2 regions of the Providencia sp. Me31A genome follow, and region 2 is predicted to be linked to the other one. Evidence: predicted binding sites of a transcription regulator. Region 2 holds the regulator's gene; the other holds the start of a gene.

Region 1 (11,016 bases), on a different contig from region 2:
TCCAGATGGAAGTAAGGCATGAAGCGACTGAGGTTCTCACGACGTAGCACATTTTCTCGTTCGTTGTTTTTGTTCGTTGCGCTATTATTTGCGAGTCTTGTAACCAGCTATATGGTGGTGTTGAACTTTGTTGTTATGCCAAGCTTACAACAATTCAACAAAGTGCTGGCTTATGAAGTTAGAACATTGATGACAGAGAAAATGGTTCTACAAGATGGAACCTCAGTGCGGGTTTCCCCGGCGCTACGTAAGAAAATCTATAATGAATTAGGTATTACTTTTTATGCACACTCTGCGGCGATGGAAGAAGGACTGAACTGGGCCAAAGAGTATGATTTTCTGAGCGAACATATGTCGGAGTATCTAGGTGGAAAGGCCACTGTGCGTCTTGAACTTGGCCGCGAGTATCCGATTCTATGGCTAACGTCTTACCTTGCACCTGATATTTGGGTGCGAGTCCCATTGACTGAAATAGGTCAAAATCAATTTTCACTTGTTTTTCGCTATACATTAACCATTTTTCTCACCATTTTTGCGGGGGTCTGGTTATACATTCGCTACCAAAATAAGCCATTACTTGAATTGGAGTACCATGCAGGTGAGGTAGGTAAAGGGATTGTTTTACCCCCTATGCAGGAAAAAGGGGCGACTGAGGTAAGAGCGGCTATTCGTTCTTTTAATCATATGGCCGCAGAGATTAAAACCTTAGAAAATGACCGAACTGTCTTAATGGCAGGGGTTAGCCACGATTTAAGAACACCATTAACGCGAATTCGTTTAGCCACAGAAATGATGAGTCCCGAGGATAGCTATCTGGCGGAGTCTATCAATAAAGATATTGAAGAATGTGATGCTATTATTGGCCAATTCATGTCTTACCTAAAAACAGGGCAGGAGATGGATATGGAGTTCTGCGATCTTAACGTTATCTTAATGGAAGCGGTAAATTCAGAAAGTAATGTGATTGGTGAAATTGAAACGGCTCTAGAGCCAGATTCAATGATTGTTAATGGTAATCCATTAGCGATTAAACGCGCGATTACCAATATGATTGTTAATGCTTACCGCTATGGTAATGGGTGGATTAAAGTCAGTAGTGGTAAAACAGAAGATAGTGTTTGGTTCCAAGTAGAAGATGACGGTGTCGGTATCAAAGAGGAAGATATCCATCGTTTGTTCCAACCATTTGTGCAAGGTGAAGAAGCTCGTAGCAACAAAGGGACAGGCTTGGGACTGGCGATTATTCGACGGATTGTTGATGCTCATGAAGGGAGTATTGAGGTTCATAAGAGTGAGCGCGGAGGATTTGCGATTAGGGCTTTGCTTCCTCTTAAAGAGAAAGAAGACTGATATCTCGTCATATTTCAAGCTGTAGGGGGGTAACCTACACTCAGCTCCCCTAGTCACATACTTATGTATGCTCCTAGGGATATCTTCGCTTGGCGCCTACCGACAACTTGAACTATTTAGAGCTATCCCTTTACTCTTCACACTTTGCACCGCAGCGTTGTTGGCTGCGACACAAATTGTTTTGAGTATTGTTCTATGGTCAGCAATATAAAAATATTTTTCGCTTTTATGACAGTCTGTCATTTTTCTTTTTGGCATCAGTGTTGAAGCTATAAATGTTTAACTACTTGAATTTTATAATATAAAATTTTATTTCCCTTCGTTTTTACTTTCTTTCCAATGAAAAAATAATCAATTGTCATAAAACTGTCATAAAAACGACATGTTGTCGTAACTAAATTGTCCTATTTTTCCTACCGTGACATACACCCAACAATTTTATACTTGATTGTTTCTATACATCCCCGGAGGGATTATGAAAATGACGCGTACCACCTTAGCAAGCGTAATGGCAGCAACTTTATCTCTGACTGCAATGTCTTCTTTTGCTGCTACCAGCCTGACGGGAGCTGGCGCGACCTTCCCTGCTCCTGTTTATGCAAAGTGGGCAGACTCTTATCAGAAAGAAACAGGTAATAAAGTGAACTATCAGGGGATTGGTTCTTCTGGTGGTGTAAAACAAATTAATGCAAAAACAGTTGATTTCGGTGCATCTGATGCCCCATTGACTGACGAAAAACTCAAAGAAGATGGTTTATTCCAGTTCCCAACCGTCATCGGTGGTGTCGTACTGGCAGTAAATGTAAAAGGTATCGAATCTGGCCAATTGACGTTAGATGGCAACACATTGGGTGATATCTATTTAGGTAAAATTACCAGATGGAATGACCCAGCAATTGTTAAATTAAATCCGAATGTTAACCTTCCAGACCAAGCTATTGCAGTTGTAAGACGCTCTGACGGTTCAGGTACAACATTTGTCTTTACTAGCTACTTAGCAAAAGTCAGTGCAAGTTGGAAATCAGATATTGGTGCAGGTTCAACGGTTAACTGGCCGAAAAATAGCGTAGGCGGCAAAGGTAATGACGGTGTTGCGGCTTTCGTTCAACGTCTGCCAGGTTCAATTGGCTATGTGGAATACGCTTACGCAAAACAAAATAATCTTGCGTATACTAAACTTATCTCTGCGGACGGCGAAGCCGTGTCTCCGACAGGCGAAAGCTTTAGCGCGGCAGCGAAAAAAGTGGACTGGTCTCATTCATTCGCTCAAGACCTGACAAATCGTGATGGTGCTAATGCATGGCCAATTACGTCAACCACTTTCATATTAGTACACAAACAACAAGCTAATGCAGAGAAAGGTAAAGCCGTTCTCGACTTCTTCAACTGGGCTTATGACAAGGGGGGTAAACAAGCGGAAGCATTAGATTACGCTATTTTACCTGAAGAAGTTGTGACAGCAGTTCGTGCGGCATGGAAAACAGAAGTTAAAGATAGCCAAGGTAAAGCACTGTTCTAAGTGTGCCTCGGGTTGGAAATGGCGGGTAAGCGCTGAGGAACAGCGTTTACCCGCTTATCGTAGTAACGCAATCCTACTGTAAAAGTAGGAATGGAATGAGAACAAAGCGCATGGCCGAAAAAACAACGGCATTTAAAGCTCCCAGCAAATCAGGTGATGTGATTTTTGGTGCACTGGTAAAAATTGCCGCGCTAATCACTTTGTTAATGCTAGGTGGCATCATTATTTCCCTTATTTTTGCATCTTGGCCAAGTATGCAGAAGTTTGGGTTTTCGTTTTTATGGACTAAAGAGTGGGATGCTCCCGCTGAGCAGTTTGGGGCGCTTGTGCCAATTTATGGCACTATCGTAACCTCATTGATTGCTTTGATTATTGCCGTCCCCGTGAGTTTTGGGATTGCATTATTTTTAACTGAGCTGGCACCTAATTGGCTAAAACGTCCACTCGGTATTGCTATTGAGTTACTTGCGGCAATTCCAAGTATTGTTTACGGCATGTGGGGGTTATTTGTTTTCGCTCCTCTGTTTGCGGAATACTTCCAAGAACCTGTCGGTAATGTGATGTCGAGTATTCCCATTGTGGGCGAGCTATTTTCCGGCCCTGCTTTCGGGATAGGTATTTTAGCCGCGGGGATTATCCTCGCAATTATGATCATTCCTTACATTGCTTCTGTAATGCGTGATGTATTTGAACAAACGCCTGTAATGATGAAAGAGTCAGCCTACGGTATTGGCTGCACCACATGGGAAGTGATTTGGAATATCGTACTACCCTACACCCGTAATGGGGTAATTGGTGGGGTGATGCTTGGTTTAGGCCGTGCATTAGGTGAAACGATGGCGGTGACTTTCGTAATTGGTAATACTTACCAGCTCGACAGTTTTTCCTTGTTCATGCCCGGAAATAGTATTACATCTGCGCTGGCAAATGAGTTTGCGGAAGCAGAAAGCGGTTTACATACTTCAGCCTTAATGGAGTTAGGTCTTATCCTGTTTGTTATCACATTCATTGTGCTGGCGATATCCAAGCTGATGGTAATGCGTTTAGCGAAGAACGAGGGCCGTTAATATGTCGACATCTCAACCTATTATCGTTAACGAAAAAGAACGAGCCCGTCGTCAGGCATGGCGCCGCCAAGTGAATAGAATGGCACTATTTGTGTCAATGCTAACGATGGCTTTTGGCCTGTTTTGGCTAGTGTGGATTTTATTCTCGACAGTGACGAAAGGGATTGATGGTATGTCCCTCAACCTGTTTACTGAAATGACGCCCCCCCCAAATACAGAAGGTGGTGGCTTAGCTAATGCCATCGTAGGGAGTGGTTTGCTAATTTTATGGGCAACCGTTATTGGAACGCCTTTAGGGATTTTAGCGGGAATTTATTTAGCGGAGTATGGTCGTAAATCTTGGTTAGCCTCAGTGACCCGCTTTATTAATGATATTTTATTATCAGCTCCATCAATTGTTGTTGGTCTGTTTGTGTACACCATCGTGGTTGCACAAATGCAGCATTTCTCGGGTTGGGCTGGGGTAATCGCACTGGCATTGCTGCAAATTCCTATTGTTATTCGTACGACTGAAAACATGTTGAAATTGGTTCCAGATAGCTTGCGTGAAGCGGCTTATGCACTGGGTACACCAAAATGGAAAATGATTTTATCGATTACGCTAAAAGCATCTGTATCCGGGATTATTACAGGGATCTTGCTGGCCATTGCGCGTATTGCGGGGGAAACCGCACCACTCCTATTTACTTCACTGTCTAATCAGTTCTGGAGTACAGACATGAGTGAGCCAATTGCTAACTTACCTGTGACTATCTTCAAATTTGCAATGAGTCCATTCTCTGAATGGCAAGATCTGGCGTGGGCTGGGGTGCTATTAATCACCTTGTGTGTTCTGCTCATTAATATCATTGCGCGCGTTGTGTTTGCACAGAAAAAACACTAAGCACCGGATAATTAAAGATTTATAGAGAGAAGTAACCATGATTAATGCAAACGAAATTGCAAACTGTAAAATTAAAGTTCGTGACCTCAATTTTTACTATAACAAGTTTCACGCGCTGAAAAATATCTCTTTAGACATTGAAAAAAACAAAGTGACCGCGTTTATCGGCCCGTCTGGTTGCGGTAAATCCACGCTATTGCGTACCTTTAATAAAATGTATGAACTGTACGGTGAGCAACGCGCAGAAGGCGAAATTTTATTAGATGGTCAAAATATTCTGACCGATAAACAAGATATTGCGTTGTTACGTGCCAAAGTGGGTATGGTGTTCCAAAAACCAACCCCCTTTCCGATGTCAATCTACGATAATATTGCATTCGGTGTGCGCTTATTTGAAAAGTTATCGCGTGTCGAAATGGATGAACGTGTGCAATGGGCGCTGACAAAAGCGGCATTATGGAATGAAACTAAAGATAAGTTGCATCAAAGTGGTTACAGCTTATCGGGTGGGCAGCAGCAGCGTTTATGTATTGCGCGTGGTATTGCGATTCGTCCCGAAGTTTTGTTATTGGATGAACCCTGTTCAGCGCTTGACCCAATTTCTACCGGGCGCATCGAGGAGCTGATCAGTGAATTAAAATCAGAATACACCGTGGTGATTGTTACCCACAATATGCAACAAGCAGCACGTTGTTCTGATTACACGGCATTTATGTATTTAGGCGAGTTGGTTGAATTTAATCACACCGATAAAATGTTCACCACTCCAGAAAAGAAACAAACTGAAGATTATATTACTGGCCGCTACGGTTGATATGGAGCCGACGATGGATACGCTGAATCACAACAAACATATATCGGGGCAGTTCAATGCAGAACTGGAACATATCCATACTGAATTGATGACAATGGGAGGGCTGGTGGAAGAACAGCTCACCAAAGCCATCACGGCAATGCATAATCAGGATGAAGCCCTAGCACGTGAAGTCATTGAAAATGACGATAAAGTCAACATGATGGAAGTGGCCATTGATGAGGAATGTGTGAAAATCATCGCTAAGCGCCAGCCAACAGCGAGTGATTTGCGCCTGATTATGGCTATTTCAAAAACCATTGCGGAGCTTGAAAGAATTGGTGATGTCGCAGATAAGATTTGCCAAACTGCGCTGGAGAAATTCTCCCATCAGCACCAGCCATTACTGGTTAGCCTTGAATCGTTAGGTCGCCATACCGTTCAAATGCTGCATGATGTGTTAGATGCTTTTGCGCGAATGGATCTTGAAGAAGCTATTCGCATTTATCGTGAAGATGAAAAAGTTGACCAAGAGTATGAAGGCATTGTGCGTCAATTGATGACTTACATGATGGAAGACCCTCGTACGATCCCTAGCGTGTTAACTGCACTATTCTGTGCGCGTTCAATTGAACGTATCGGTGATCGTTGCCAAAACATTTGTGAATTTATTTTCTATTATGTGAAAGGCCAAGATTTTCGTCATATTGGTGGGGATAATCTTGAGAAGATGTTAACCAAATAATACTCGTCATATTTCGTGCTGTGGCGGTTTTGGCTGTACTCGGCTACTCGCTTGCCGCCTAGCCACAACACGAACCATTTATAGCATTGGTGCATTAGATCAATATATTCAAGAGCTTTTAGGTTCTTCTATCGACTTTCTTCTTGCTCAGTAAGAGTCTATTGATGGTTTAACCATGTTCAGGGGCCTTTGTATAAAGTTTGCCCCTTTTTTATTAGATTCATTATTCCATTTAGTTATAAATATATTATTTAATATTATTTCAAGTGCTAATAAATAGTTGATAGCGTGTGATGGTCGGTTTACACAAATTTACCATCAGGGGTGTTCAATGAAAGCTCGTATTCTAACGACTGTTTTACTTACAGGTTTGGCGCTGACAGCGAATGTCGCTAGCGCAGATAAATTAGATGATATCAAACAAGCGGGTGTGATCCGTATTTCTGTTTTTGATAGTAACCCTCCATTTGGCTTCATTGACCCACAAACTAAAAAATTAGCGGGTTATGATGTCGATATCGCGCAAGAAATTGCGGATGGATTAGGCGTGAAATTGGAGCTGCGTCCTACTAACCCAGCGAATCGTATCCCTCTGTTAACATCAGGTAAAGTTGACCTGATAGGTGCTAACTTCACCATTACTGATGAGCGCGCAAAACAAGTCGATTTTTCTATCCCTGATTTTGCTACCGGGCAGAAATTTATTGCGCGTAAAGGCGTGTTAAAAACCCCAGACGATATTAAACCACTACGTATCGGTGCAGATAAAGGCACAGTACAAGAAGTGACGCTGCGTGAGCGCTTCCCTGATACGAAAGTAATTTCTTACGATGATACACCACAGGCCTTTGCAGCACTGCGTAATGGTAACGTACAAGCTATTACTCAGGATGATGCAAAATTAGTGGGCTTATTAGGTAACTTACCTGAGAAAGTTAAAGCAGACTTTGAAATTTCACCTTTTAGCTTAACTAAAGAATACCAAGCACTAGCAGCAAGCAAAGGTGAAACTCGCTTGGTTGAAAACGTCAACGAAACACTATTGAAACTGGAAAAAGACGGTAAAGCCGAGGTGATTTATAACCGTTGGTTTGGTCCTGAAACTAAAGCAGCTCAACCTCGTGGCGATTTCAAATTTGCGCCGCTGAGCGAACAACAACCACAGTCTTAATTTAGAAAGGCTAGTTTGTGTTGTTCATATTACCCCGCACTGTGCGGGGTTCTTGGTTATAAGACCAAGCCATGTGGTGTTAAAAAATAGGTAGTGGCTATGTTTGAGAAATTTTTTAGTGGTGATTTTTGGTCTGCGCATCTTTTAGCACCACAATACTTAGAATGGTTCGGTTATGGTTTTTTGATCACCGTTTGGATTTCGGTCTGCACCATTATTGCCGCCACCTTCTTAGGTTTTTTAGTTGCATCAGCAAAGGATAGTCAGATTGCACCGCTTCGTTGGGGTGTAAATATCTATATTTCTATCTTCAGAAACACACCTTTGTTGGTGCAGTTATTCTTCTGGTATTTTGCCTCGGGTGAAATTTTGCCATCATCTGTCATGGAATGGCTAAATACACCTCATGAAATTCAATTCGTTGGGGTCATTATCGGTTGGCCTTCTTTTGAATTCTTGGCAGGCTTTATTGGTTTAACGTTATACACAGTGCCATTTATTGCGGAAGAAATTCGTGCGGGGATCCGCGGGGTACGCCAAGGCCAAAAATATGCCGCTTTCGCATTGGGGCTAACCTCATGGCAGGCCATGAAATTAGTGGTATTACCGCAAGCCGTTAAAATCGCGATGCCGCCATTACTTGGCCAGTATATGAATGTCGTGAAAAACTCGTCGCTGACGATGGCGATTGGTGTCGCTGAATTGTCTTATGTATCACGCCAAGTGGATAGCCAATCCTTGCAAACCTTTACTGCATTTGGTGTGGCAACTGTTTTGTATATTGCCATTATTGCCGTCATGGAAGGGTGGGGACAATGGCGACAACAGCGTAATTTAGCTCAGGGGGTGTAACATGGATTTTTCGGTGATTGAGCAAAATTGGCAATATTTACTGTTTGGTACTTTCCCTGATGGTCCCTTAGAAGGGGCGGCTTTGACGCTGGTGATCAGCTTACTTGCAGGTGCGGCCTCTATTGTGCTTGGGACATTGGGTGGAATAGCTTTAGCGATGTTGCGAGGCTTCTGGGTTAACCTGTTTGCCGCAGTTTTAGGCTTTTTCCGTGCAATTCCGGTCATTATGTTGATTTTTTGGACTTACTTTCTGTTGCCAATTTTACTTGGTACAGAGATCCCCGGGATCGCCACTGTCGTCTGTGCGTTAGCCTTGATCACCTCGGCGTATTTAGCGCATGCGGTCAAGGCAGGTATTTTAGCGATTGGTCAGGGGCAATGGCAGGCGGGAATGTCTTTAGGTTTTAGCCGCTGGCAGGTACTGTGGAATATTGTGTTACCGCAAGCCTTGCGCATGATGGTCCCATCGTTTATTAACCAGTGGGTGGCTCTAATTAAAGATACCTCTTTGGCTTATATCGTTGGGGTGGCGGAATTATCATTCTTAGCCACACAAGTGAATAACCGCGAGATGGTCTATCCCCTAGAGGTGTTTTTATTTGTCGCGTTTATCTATTTTGTAATGTGTTTTGCGGTAGAAATTATTGCGAACGTACTGGCGAAAAAACTCGGTGCGCAACGTGAACCCAAGAAACAGGCTGCGAAATATCGTTTATTGTTTTGGCGTCGACAAAAACTGCTAGCGCTTTCCTAAATTGAAAATGGTGGTGAAATCGCCACCATTTTCTCATCCCTCTATTTTGAATTATTTTTATTATTTCATCTTGGTGTATCAGTTAGTTAGGATATTTTTGCTTTTAGAGTTTCACGCAATCGTTTTCTTTTGCGATTTTTAATTGTAGTATAGGGCGAAAAAAACTTTTTTTGGGCGCGATATTTAATGAGTAATCAATCTTCTAGCTCGGCGCAACCGCAGGGCTTGTTTCAGCGTGTTTTTAAATTACAAGAACATGGTACGACGGTACGAACAGAAGTCGTTGCAGGCTTCACGACCTTCCTGACGATGGTATATATCGTCTTTGTTAACCCACAAATTCTCTCTATTGCAGGAATGGACATTAAGGCGGTGTTTGTCACCACTTGCCTGATTGCCGCTATTGGCAGTATCTTCATGGGGTTATTGGCAAATTTACCGATCGCGGTAGCACCTGCAATGGGGCTGAATGCCTTTTTTGCTTTTGTGGTCGTCGGGGCGATGGGATATTCATGGCAAATCGCAATGGGGGCAGTCTTTTGGGGGGCAGTTGGATTATTCATTTTAACCCTATTTCGTGTTCGCTATTGGATTATTGCCAATATTCCGCTTAGCCTACGTGTTGGTATCACCAGCGGTATCGGCTTATTTATTGCCATGATGGGACTGAAAAACTCAGGCATTATCGTCGCTAACCCAGATACATTGGTTTCAATTGGCAACCTGACTCACCATAACGTTTGGTTAGGGGCGCTGGGTTTCTTTATTATCGCCATCCTTGCCGCTCGTAATATCCACGCTGCTGTGTTGGTGTCTATTGCTGTTACGACATTGATTGGTTTGGCATTGGGTGATGTGAAATTTGCGGGTGTGTTTTCAATGCCGCCAAGCATCTCTAGTGTGGTTGGCCAAGTGGATTTTAAAGGCTCTTTAGATATCGCGTTATCAGGGGTGATTTTCGCCTTTATGTTAGTTAACCTGTTTGACTCATCGGGCACTATGATTGGTGTGACCGATAAAGCAGGGATCACCAATGAGCGCGGCACTTTCCCGCGTATGAAGCAAGCTTTGTATGTGGATAGCTTAAGTTCAGTTGCAGGCTCTGCAATGGGCACTTCATCGGTGACCGCGTATATTGAAAGCTCTTCAGGGGTTTCTATTGGCGGTCGCACTGGTTTAACGGCGATTGTTGTCGGTATTTTATTCTTATTGACCATGTTTATTTCACCGCTAGCGGGTATGGTTCCGGCTTATGCGACTGCGGGCGCATTAATTTACGTGGGCGTTCTGATGACCTCAAGTTTGACTCGTGTGAAGTGGGATGATTTAACGGAGTCTGTCCCTGCATTTATTACGGCAGTGATGATGCCATTTAGTTTCTCGATTACGGAAGGTATTGCGTTGGGCTTTATTGCTTATTGTGCAATGAAAATTGGTACAGGGCGCTGGCGTGATCTGGGGCTGTGCGTGATTTTAGTCGCAGCGATGTTTTTACTGAAGATGGTTCTTGTCGACGCTTAAAATGCGCTTCATATTTTGAACTGTAGCAGTGTTAGCTACGTTTGCTAACCCTAGTCACATACTTTTGTCTGCGTCTAGGGATTAGCTTCTCTTGCCACAGCTCAAACTATTTAGAATTACTCAGTATATTTTGTATAGCGGTGCAATTTTTTAAATTCATTTAATGAGTTAGACATTTCTCTTTCTTCTATTCGAATCCCTCTACATGCAACACAAATTATTTAAGGTATAATCATTAAAGTACTGTTGCGAAGGCACAGTGAAATAAAAAATCCACTGAACTTGCAAACTAGTGCTTTCCCCCCTAATGGGAACCTGCTAGATTTCGCAGCAGAAACTGACTTTATCAAGGTATCAGACC
Region 2 (11,016 bases):
GTCTTAATCCACCTTTTGTATATTCACGACGTACTGATGCGAGATCTATTTCATTTACCTCGTTCATTATATATCCTTTAAAGCAGTCATTTTTTATCTATATTTTTAGGGTATATTGCACCAAGAACAGTTTCTTGAGTCGCTCCGGTGACAGAAGCTAAGTTCCCAGATAAACCAGCAACACTTCTAGCGGCTAACCATGCGAATGCGAGCGCCTCCATATCATCACCACTAAGCCCATATTTATCACTCGCAGCCACCTCTATACCAGGTAATAACGCCGCTAATCGCTGCATTAAGAAATGATTTTTAGCTCCGCCGCCACAAACTATTAAGCGTTCACAGCCACCACAGAGCATAACTTGTTCTGCAATAGAAGCGGCTGTTAGCTCGCATAGCGTCGCTTGCACATCCCTTGCAGAAACAGCTGGAAAATGAGTTAAATGTTGCTCTAACCATTGCATATTAAAATATTCACGCCCCGTACTTTTAGGTGATGAACGCCTAAAGTAAGGGTCCGCTAACATAGCGTTGAGTAAGCCGTTATCCACTTGACCACAACTTGCCCACTCACCATTTTCATCAAAGGCTTTTTGCTTATTACGCCATGTCCATGTGTCCATCAACATATTACCTGGTCCCGTATCATAACCTTTCACATAAGCACCAGGTAACAAGGCCGTTATATTAGCAATTCCACCAATATTCAATACAATACGTTTTTCTGTAGGGTGCCCCAAAACAGCCAAATGAAATGCAGGAACTAGAGGTGCTCCCTGCCCTCCATACGCCATATCCCTACGACGAAAATCCCCTACGGTTGTAATTCCAGTAAGCGCAGCTATCCGATTGTTATCACCCAGTTGCATAGTAAATGGCTGTTCGCTATCTGGCTCATGCCAAACCGTTTGACCATGACAGCCAATCGCAATAATGTCCTCTGCTGTTAAACCTACTTGCTTTAATAATTGATTAATAGCATCCGCATATAGTGACCCCAATTCTCGGTCTATTTTTCCAATTTCTGAGAGGGTCGTAGACTGCCCTTGGCAGATATCTAAAATTCTTTTTTTCAGTTCAATTGGAAATGTGGCACTCAAACTAGATTGCTCAGCAACGAATTTATCGCTAATTGCGGCAAGTACAACATCAACACCATCGAGACTGGTGCCTGACATAACCCCTATGTAACGACCTGACTTAATCATTGTTCATGTTCCTTCAGAGTGCACATTGATTTTGCAAATATCAGCTACAAAAGATTGTGCTTTGATAAGGAATTTTGTCAACAATTCGATGTGGTTTCTCGGGCAGCTTCGCAGGAATAATAAATAATTACATTAAAATTAAAAACTACTAGACAAACTAAATAAATATGACTTTTCTAATATCTCAATTTTCATTTTAAATATAATGGTTCATAATCAAACTATCAGCTAAGCATTAATGCATAGAGTTTTAACTAAATTTTAAACTTAACATTACTTAGCTATCAGTGCGAAATGATGCTCAGAAGTTGACTACCTTGTTTAAATATTTAACAAAGAGTGCCTTAAACAATGAAATCATCCCGAATTTGAGATATTTTACCTAGTGTTTACACTCTATTTAAATCAAAATCGGTAATCTAATCATCGCTTTTTAATACCATTATTTTGATACTTGTTGTGTTTATGGTGAAAACAAATATACGATGCTATGTTAGTGCCACAGACAGCAAATCTCATAGGAGTTATTATGCTTAAGAAAGTTTTTGTAGGTGTTGTAGCAGTTGCAGCTTTATCTGGCTGTGTCAATACCAGTACGCTTTCTGGTGATACTATTTCGGCCCAGGACGCGAAACAGGTACAGACTGTAACTTATGGTACAGTTCTGAATGCTCGCCCTGTTACTATTCAAGCAGGTGAAGATGGTAACGTCATTGGTGCAATTGGCGGTGCTGTGCTTGGTGGCTTATTAGGTAACACTATAGGTGGTGGTACTGGTAACACATTGGCAACTGCAGCAGGTGCTATTGCAGGTGGTCTCGCAGGGCAGCAAGCACAAGGCGCACTTAATAAGAGCCAAGGTGTTCAATTGGAAATCCGTCTTGATAGCGGCAAAAATATTGTTGTTGTCCAAAAACAGGACCCAAATACTTTCCGCAATGGTCAGCGGGTTATGATTGCAAACAGTGGTAATTCAGTGACTGTATCCCCACGTTAACGCTATCACTCCAAACTTAAAGCATGTTCACCGACATTATGTTCGGTGAACATTACTTATTACCTAAATTAATTAGTTAATACTTAGCCTCTCCATATATCACGATACTAAATAATTAATTTCTATAAATTCACTAATGATTTCACATCATATTTTTATTTTTCCTATAAGGACATTTAAATCTACTACGACCATCTGTCAACTTACGTCTATTAATATCATTTTTCAAACAGAACTACTGTTTAGATTATCCCTCTTAGTGCTTGGTTTTCAGTTAATCTTTATACCTATTATGAGCTAAATGACTATCTACCGCTCACTAAATAACACTAAAAAAACCAATTAAGCTTTGGTATTTAATTCATACATAACCAAAATAATTACCGCGCATTTATTATTTATATAACTAATTAGTTTTCCACAATGATTAAATTTAATGACATTTGACTAATCTCCATAAAAATAATTCATTTGATTAACATCGTAATAATTAGAACTACATTTATCTACCGGATGAATTATTTTAATATCAAGATTCATTTTGCAGTCGTAAAATATTTCTCTCAAGTTTTAAAAGCATCTGCGATAATTGATTAAGCTCCTCTTGACTAATGTTACTCAATATTTCAATTCGAGTATTATTAATCACTTGATCAACAGTTTTTATAAATGGTTCAGATTCTTCAGTTAATTTGATTCGTTTTGCTCTCCTATCATTTGCACAGGTATGCCTAGAAATAAGTTTTTTTTCTTCAAGTTGATCAAGGGTTCTTACTAATGAAGGTTGCTCTATACCAATTGCCTTTGCCAACTGTATTTGCGACTGTTCAGGTGGTAACTGGCTAATGTTATGTAAGGTAACCCAATGGGTTTGTGTTAGTTTGAGAGGCTTCAAGCGATGATCGATTAATGCCCTCCACATCCGAACAACACGTGATAATTCTGTTCCTATTTGCGATTCCAATCTACCCTCCTTTATATAATTATAATGTTTAAAAAATATACCAGACTCATATTATTTTTTAAATTATATATTAATTTCCTTTTATATTTACAACTTTTTATTGATATACAACCTAACAAATACCTATTTGTAGTGACAAAACTCACTTTATTAAGTGATATACCTCTAACTACTGTCATGATGTTTTAGTTTATTTTCGCTTAACTAAACGAATAAGACAATCTATCAATTACCTTATTAATAAGAATAGCCGGACTCTCCTTTCTGATCTATCTATTTTGCTGCTTATAGTAATTACAACCAACAATAAAAAAAACAATATCAAATAATTCCTTTAAAAACAAAAGAATATAGTTTCTCTTAAAAATATGTCATTTACAGTTACTTTAAATTAAACTATAGATATTTTGAATAAATAAAAAATTATTGAAAGATAAAGCCGAAAATTAATTTAATTTGAATAATTTGGAATGTATTAATTATGCATATCAACAAAATGATTGTTTAATTTTAAAGTTTATCTTTCCTCCGCGTGCGTTAAAAAAGTTGTTGTTGAGGATCAATAATATTTTCTTGCGTTACTTTTTTACTTATTGCTCTTAAATAACGTTGGCGACATAAACGAATAATGTTTCGCTTTTCTCCATTAGAAAACTTGAGCCAATTGAAGCGCTCATCACGAGTACGATAACAACCGCGACAATAACCTTGCTCATTAGTTTGGCAAATTCCACGACAAGGGCTAGGAATATCAAAGAACTCAAGTTGCTCAATCATCACTATCCCCCTCAAACAAAAAACATCATAAATGTATGGTATACTCTTAAAAATGAGTATTACCACTGTTTGTTTGAAAAATAAACTGTAATCATTGTATTTTCCAATATATACACGTTATATTAATAGATAAATCGATTCAGGCTTATTATTTATCAGAATGTTAAGAGGTTTTATATGCGCTTACTTCATACTATGTTGCGTGTGACAGACATGCAGCGCTCCATTGATTTTTATACCAACGTATTAGGCATGCGCCTACTAAGAACTAGTGAAAACACAGAGTATAAATACTCTCTAGCATTCGTTGGCTATAGCGATGAAAGTGAAGGTGCTGTCATTGAGCTAACCTATAACTGGGGAGTTGACCATTATGATATGGGAAACGCATACGGTCACATTGCTTTAGGTGTCGATGATGTTGCAAAAACATGTGACGATATTCGCCATGCTGGTGGAAATGTAACCCGTGAAGCAGGTCCTGTAAAAGGCGGCACAACCGTCATCGCTTTTGTAGAAGACCCAGATGGCTACAAAATTGAATTAATTGAAAATAAAAGTGCAAGTAAAGGTTTAGGTCACTAATTAAATGTAAAATTTAGGCAGCGCATTATTCTCCTGCCTAAATTTCATTCTATGTTTGTCTGCAAACTTTTCCTGATTTTGGCATAATATAAATCAATCAGAAACCTATAATCGAAAGTCCTAATGTCTGAAAAAAACAATCCTAATGCCCTGGTTAGTCGTTTCAGGGGATATTACCCTGTCGTTATTGATGTTGAAACTGGCGGATTTAATGCCAAAACTGACGGGCTATTAGAAATTGCCGCTATCACGTTAAAAATGGATAAAGACGGCTGGCTATCTATGGATGAAACGTTACATTTTCACGTTGAACCCTTTGAAGGTGCGAACCTTGAACCATCCGCGTTAGCCTTTACTGGGATAGACCCTACTAACCCACTGCGCGGTGCTGTAAGCGAATACGAGGCGTTACACGCAATATTTAAAGTTATCCGCAAGGGAATGAAAAATACAGATTGCAACCGCGCTATTATTGTCGCTCATAATGCTAACTTTGATCATAGCTTTGTAATGAATGCAGCGGAACGCGCTGGTTTAAAACGCAATCCATTCCATCCCTTTGCAACTTTCGATACAGCGGCACTAAGTGGCTTAGTTTTTGGTCAAACTATTTTAGCTAAAGCTTGTGTTTCCGCTGGAATTCCATTTGATGGCAAACAAGCCCACAGTGCACTGTATGACACCAACCGCACTGCATTGTTATTTTGTGAGATTGTCAATAAGTGGAAAAAACTTGGTGGTTGGCCAGTTGCTGAAGATACTGAGTAAATTGAAATGATAAAAAAACCGTTTTTGATGACAGTATAAATGACTTCCCATCAAACACGGTTTTTTATTTTATTCAGCCTACTGCTAAATTATTCAGCACTCGTTTCGTCTGCTGAGCGATATTTATCAGCGGTTTCTTTAATCAGCGATTGTAATTCACCACGCTGGAACATTTCCATGATGATATCACAGCCACCAACCAACTCGCCATCAACCCATAACTGAGGGAATGTTGGCCAATTTGCATATTTTGGCAATTCTGCTCGGATATCTGGGTTTTGCAAGATATCAACGTAAGCAAAACGTTCACCACAAGAAGACAGAGCTTGTACTGCTTGGGCAGAAAAACCACAGCTCGGAAGTTTTGGAGAGCCTTTCATGTATAATAGAATTGGATTTTCTTTGATTTGGCGCTCGATTCTTTCAATTGTCGTCATTTTTACTTCCTTAGAACAAAAGTGCTGATTTTGCAGTTAGCCCGTAAATAATACGAGTTACTGCAACTTAACAGAATATTTTTGACCAATATAATGTGAAACCTAATTGTTTCATACAATATGCCAGTTTTATAGGGGCATTACTATAGCACTCAAAGATTTAAAAAGGCATCTTTTCTATCTTCTGTTTACTTAAGTTAAAAAATAAGTTTTCTGCTATTTTTTTGCTACATATTGTCCAGCTAATTTCTAACATTATATATCTCTATGATTTTTAAACTGTAATTACTTTATTTTTCTGTTAACATACTAGTAACGTTATATTACCTTTACCCTTTATAGGGTTTATCGTGTTATCATTAATATATTAAATAACGTATCGCCTAAAAGGCGAAATCGTCATGATAAATTGACAATTAATTTTTCGCTCATTTTAAGAGCAAACACCCTAAATATATTGATATAAAAGCAATCAAGGAGTACGCAATGTCATTTGAACTACCTGCTTTACCGTATGCTAAAGATGCTTTAGAACCTTATATCTCTGCTGAAACCTTAGAATACCACTATGGTAAGCACCACAATACCTATGTTGTTAACTTAAACAACCTAATCAAAGGTACTAACTTTGAAGGTAAATCCTTAGAAGAAATCATCAAAAATTCCGAAGCTGGTGTTTTCAACAATGCTGCACAAGTCTGGAATCACACATTTTATTGGAACTGCTTAGCGCCGAATGCAGGTGGCGAGCCTACTGGTAAAGTGGCTGACGCCATTAACAAGGCATTCGGTTCTTTCGCAGAGTTTAAAGCGCAATTTACTGATGCTGCAACCAAGAACTTTGGTGCTGGCTGGACTTGGCTGGTAAAAAAAGTAGATGGCAGTTTAGCTATCGTTAATACTTCTAATGCTGCAACACCAATTTCTGGTGATGACAAGCCTGTGTTAACTGTTGATATTTGGGAACATGCTTACTATATCGACTATCGTAACGCTCGCCCTAAATACTTAGAAAACTTCTGGGCACTGGTTAACTGGAAATTTGTGGAAGAAAATTTAGCATAGTAATAAAAGCTAAATTCTAAACATCAGGGCGAGATTTACTCGCCCTCAGACTGCTGACAAACATATTATGTTTGGCAGCAAGTCATATAGGTTTTGAAAATCAACTAGGAAAATCAATTCATTGATTTTCGGCTGATAACACAAAGCGGGAAAAACCACGCTTTTATCCCGCTTTGTCAACAACCTCAGGGCGAGATTTACTCGCCCTTTTTAATTCGCTCTACTTGAGGTTGAAATAAAATTAGAAAATATGTGAACCAATAAAGATAATCATTGCTAATGAGCCCAGCGCAGCAAGTAATCCGTATTTAACATCTGTATCCATGAGTTCCTCTCATCCAATATAATTGAACTAACAAATAACCGCACAATAACTAGGGCTATTGAGTATACATATCCAAAAAAGTAAAACTAGTGCCTATATCACATGTTATAACATCAATTATTTCTTTCGTTTTTGCGCTAGATCAGACAAAATCGACAACAAATCGCTAAATTATTGCCAGCAAAGGCTCAATGCCTCAATATGCAGGTAATTTTTCACAAGAATTTTTATAGAGACCGATTATTGGTCAGGAGTTTTTTTTCCCCATGGCAACGATTAAAGATGTGGCGAAACGCGCTGGCGTTTCCACCACAACCGTATCCCATGTTATTAATAAAACGCGCTTCGTGGCTGATGATACTAAGGCTGCTGTTTGGGCTGCGATTAAAGAGCTCAATTATTCACCAAGTGCAGTTGCCCGTAGTCTAAAAGTTAATCACACAAAATCAATTGGTTTGTTGGCAACTTCCAGTGAAGCGCCTTATTTCGCTGAAGTAATAGAGTCTGTCGAGAATAGCTGTTATGAAAAAGGCTATACGCTGATCCTGTGCAATTCACATAATAATTTGGGCAAACAGAAAGCCTACTTGCAAATGCTTGCGCAAAAACGAGTCGATGGCTTACTTGTTATGTGCTCTGAATACCCTGATACCTTGATTAGCATGTTAGAAGACTACCGTAATATCCCTATGGTTGTTATGGATTGGGGGACATCTCAAGGTGACTTTACTGATAGCATTATCGATAATTCCTTTCATGGTGGGTATCTTGCTGGACGTTACTTGGTTGATCGTGGGCACCGAGATATTGGTGTCATCCCCGGTTCACTAGAGAGAAATACGGGGATTGGCCGCTTAACAGGTTTCCAAAAAGCGATGGAAGAAGCAAAAATAACCTTGAAAGATGAATGGATTGTCCAAGGAGATTTTGAGCCTGAATCAGGCTATAAGGCCATGATGCAGATTTTAAGCCATAAACAACGCCCTACTGCGGTATTTTGCGGCGGTGATATTATGGCTATGGGAGCAATTTGCGCCGCTGATGAAATGGGGTTGCGCGTCCCACAGGACATTTCAATTATTGGCTATGATAATGTGCGCAACGCTCGCTATTTTACCCCTGCGCTAACAACCATTCACCAACCAAAAGAACGTTTAGGCCAAATGGCATTTACCATGTTGCTCGATCGCATAGTGAACAAGCGCGAAGACGCTCAAACAATTGAAATTCACCCCCGCCTTGTTGAGCGCCGTTCCGTAGCTGATGGCCCGTTTATAGATTATCGTCGCTAACCACATGATTTAAGTCGAAAGCCACTCTGCGTTGAGTGTTTCACTATCCCCAAGGTAGTCTAACAACCAGCTCAACGCAGGTGAGGTGTTTTTTTCAACCCAAGTCAAACAACATGGGCTTGGTGGAAAAGGTTGGGCTAACTCTAACTCAACAAGTTTACCTTCTTCACATAATGGTGCAGCACGGTGTGTTGGTACCATCCCTACACATAACCCGTTGACTAAACACGCCAAACCATTTTCCCAATAAGGCACAACAAGTCGACGTTGATTATCCAGAGCCCATGTATCACGTTTCGGTAAATTACGAGAAGTATCCTCTAGGCATAAGCTAGGAAACTCACGCATTTGGTCATCCGCCAGTTTGCAGTCGATTTTTGCTAATGGATGTTCAGGGCTCGCCACACACATCCAAGACATAAACCCCATGTCTCGAAAACTATAACGCTCACCAATGGGTGATGCACGTGTTGCACCAATTGCAACATCCGCACGCCCATCTGCCAATGCATCCCAAACACCGTTAAATACCTCTGGATGGATATATAACTCGATATCAGGAAAATGCCGATAAAAATCAAGAATTAATTGTTCAGTTCTCTGGGGTTTTACAATGCAGTCAACTGCGATACTGAATTGCCCACGCCAACCGTTCGCGACTTGCTGGCATTGATGCCTTGTCTCTGTCATTTTTTTGATAACAGAACGACCTTCCTTAATAAAGATAGCGCCCGCTTCCGTCAAGGCAACATCACGGTGGCGACGTTCGAATAAAGGAACAGCAAGCCATTCCTCAACTTGTTTTACTGTATAACTAATCGCAGAGGGTACACGGTGCAACTCATTTGCAGCACCACTAAAGCTTCCCGTTCGAGCAACTGCATCAATCACTTCGAGTGCATGCGCAGACCACATAACATCTCCTTTCAAATATTTTGATAGCAAGATCCAAATATTACCGTTTCACAACACAAAAAAATAGCCTATACAATGGGGCTACCGTTAACATTTATTTAAATATCAGATAAGTAATTATTATGTCGAATACTGTGAAAAAAAATTCCCCTGGATTTATGGTTTACCTTGCAGGTTTAAGCATGCTGGGGTTTTTAGCCATTGACATGTACCTGCCCGCTTTCGGTGCAATGCAAAACTCATTGCATACATCAGAAGGTGCTATCAGTGCTTCTCTCAGTATCTTTTTAGCTGGTTTTGCATTTGCTCAGCTCTTATGGGGACCTTTATCAGATAAACTTGGTCGCAAACCCGTTCTGATTGTTGGACTGACTATTTTTATTTTAAGTAGCTTGGCTATTTATTGGGTTGAAACTGCAACACAACTATTAACCTTACGCTTTTTACAAGCCGTCGGTGTTTGCTCCGCGGCCGTATTATGGCAAGCCCTTGTTATCGACCGTTACGACGAAGCGAGTACACAGAAAGTTTTTGCCTCTATAATGCCATTGGTTGCGTTATCTCCTGCTTTAGCACCCCTGTTAGGTGCTTGGGTGCTGGAACACCAAACTTGGGAAGCGATTTTCCTGATTTTAATGGCTGTGGGGGTTTTGCTTTTATTACCTACACTTTTCTTGAAAAACGTTTCAGTTAAAACACTCACTGACGATAACCAACCTAAAGCTAAAGTTTCATTCGTTAAATTGCTCAGCTCGCCAGTATTTAGTGGTAATGTGCTTGTTTATGCCTCTTGCAGTGCTGGTTTTTTTGCTTGGCTTACAGGCTCACCGTTTATTTTACGTAATATGGGCTTTAACCCAGCAGATATTGGCCTAAGCTATATCCCACAAACTTTAGCCTTTATTATTGGTGGCTATGGTTGCCGCATTGTATTAGCTAAAGTACGCGCAAATACGTTGTTCCCGTTGTTACTCATTGGCTATGCAGTGAGTATGGCCATCCTATTCATCATGGCTATTTATACGACCCCATCATTAACCATGATTTTGATCCCATTTTGTTTTATGGCAGCGATGAACGGGGCTTCTTATCCTATCGCAGTTTCTAAGGCCTTAAATACCTTCCCAAGTGCGAGTGGTAAAGCAGCCGCACTACAAAATGCATTGCAGTTAGGGTTATGCTTCTTAGCTAGCTTACTTGTCTCAGCGCTCACCATTGATCCCCTACTAGCGACAACAGGAGTTATGGCTGTGACAATCATTCCAATGGCAATTGGTTATTTCATGCAACGTTGTACACGTAATAATAATGAAGAAACCTTAAAACACGCAGACTGCCAAGCTAATTAATCATAACCTAGTTCACTTTAAGCCATGTCGTTCCTCTGCGACATGGCTCCCCTTCATTTAAACACTCTGTAACATAACATCTGAAACATAAAGAAATCACGCATCAATAAACTAATTTAATGAATCACGCTTTATGGTGACTTATACTGTTTATTCATTTTATGTGTTTTACACTCTCTGAAACGAACCGTAATAAAAAAGGTTTTTATGTTTTTATCTACTAATATATAGATTTTATGTGTTTAATTTTGTTGTCGAAAAGCGTTATGATTACTTCATCACATAATGAGTGCTCAAGAATGATGTTAAAACAGTATTATCCGCCGGAGGAATT

Evidence for each region. The regulator PurR, encoded in region 2, represses purine synthesis genes. The targets are predictions, from matches to a motif close to CANGCAAACGTTTGCNTG.
Region 1: the regulator PurR is predicted to act here: its motif matches at 9,247-9,264, upstream of ACLPIE_RS16245 (NCS2 family permease).

What each region holds. Positions count from the first base shown of each region.
Region 1 covers NZ_JBKQGZ010000019.1:91,946-102,961, forward strand. The annotation lists gene ompR (osmolarity response regulator transcription factor OmpR) at 1-22, shown strand, start outside; gene envZ (two-component system sensor histidine kinase EnvZ) at 19-1,350, shown strand; gene pstS (phosphate ABC transporter substrate-binding protein PstS) at 1,826-2,869, shown strand; gene pstC (phosphate ABC transporter permease PstC) at 2,980-3,936, shown strand; gene pstA (phosphate ABC transporter permease PstA) at 3,938-4,819, shown strand; gene pstB (phosphate ABC transporter ATP-binding protein PstB) at 4,857-5,633, shown strand; gene phoU (phosphate signaling complex protein PhoU) at 5,647-6,357, shown strand; gene ACLPIE_RS16230 (ABC transporter substrate-binding protein) at 6,689-7,528, shown strand; gene ACLPIE_RS16235 (amino acid ABC transporter permease) at 7,628-8,380, shown strand; gene ACLPIE_RS16240 (amino acid ABC transporter permease) at 8,382-9,134, shown strand; gene ACLPIE_RS16245 (NCS2 family permease) at 9,321-10,655, shown strand.
Region 2 covers NZ_JBKQGZ010000005.1:143,453-154,468, forward strand. The annotation lists gene pdxH (pyridoxamine 5'-phosphate oxidase) at 1-67, opposite strand, end outside; gene anmK (anhydro-N-acetylmuramic acid kinase) at 87-1,208, opposite strand; gene ACLPIE_RS05785 (outer membrane lipoprotein) at 1,738-2,205, shown strand; gene slyA (transcriptional regulator SlyA) at 2,735-3,169, opposite strand; gene ACLPIE_RS05795 (DUF1289 domain-containing protein) at 3,707-3,946, opposite strand; gene gloA (lactoylglutathione lyase) at 4,124-4,531, shown strand; gene rnt (ribonuclease T) at 4,655-5,299, shown strand; gene ACLPIE_RS05810 (Grx4 family monothiol glutaredoxin) at 5,389-5,736, opposite strand; gene sodB (superoxide dismutase [Fe]) at 6,223-6,801, shown strand; gene purR (HTH-type transcriptional repressor PurR) at 7,393-8,418, shown strand; gene punR (DNA-binding transcriptional activator PunR) at 8,428-9,333, opposite strand; gene punC (purine nucleoside transporter PunC) at 9,456-10,682, shown strand; gene ACLPIE_RS05835 (helix-turn-helix transcriptional regulator) at 10,949-11,016, shown strand, end outside.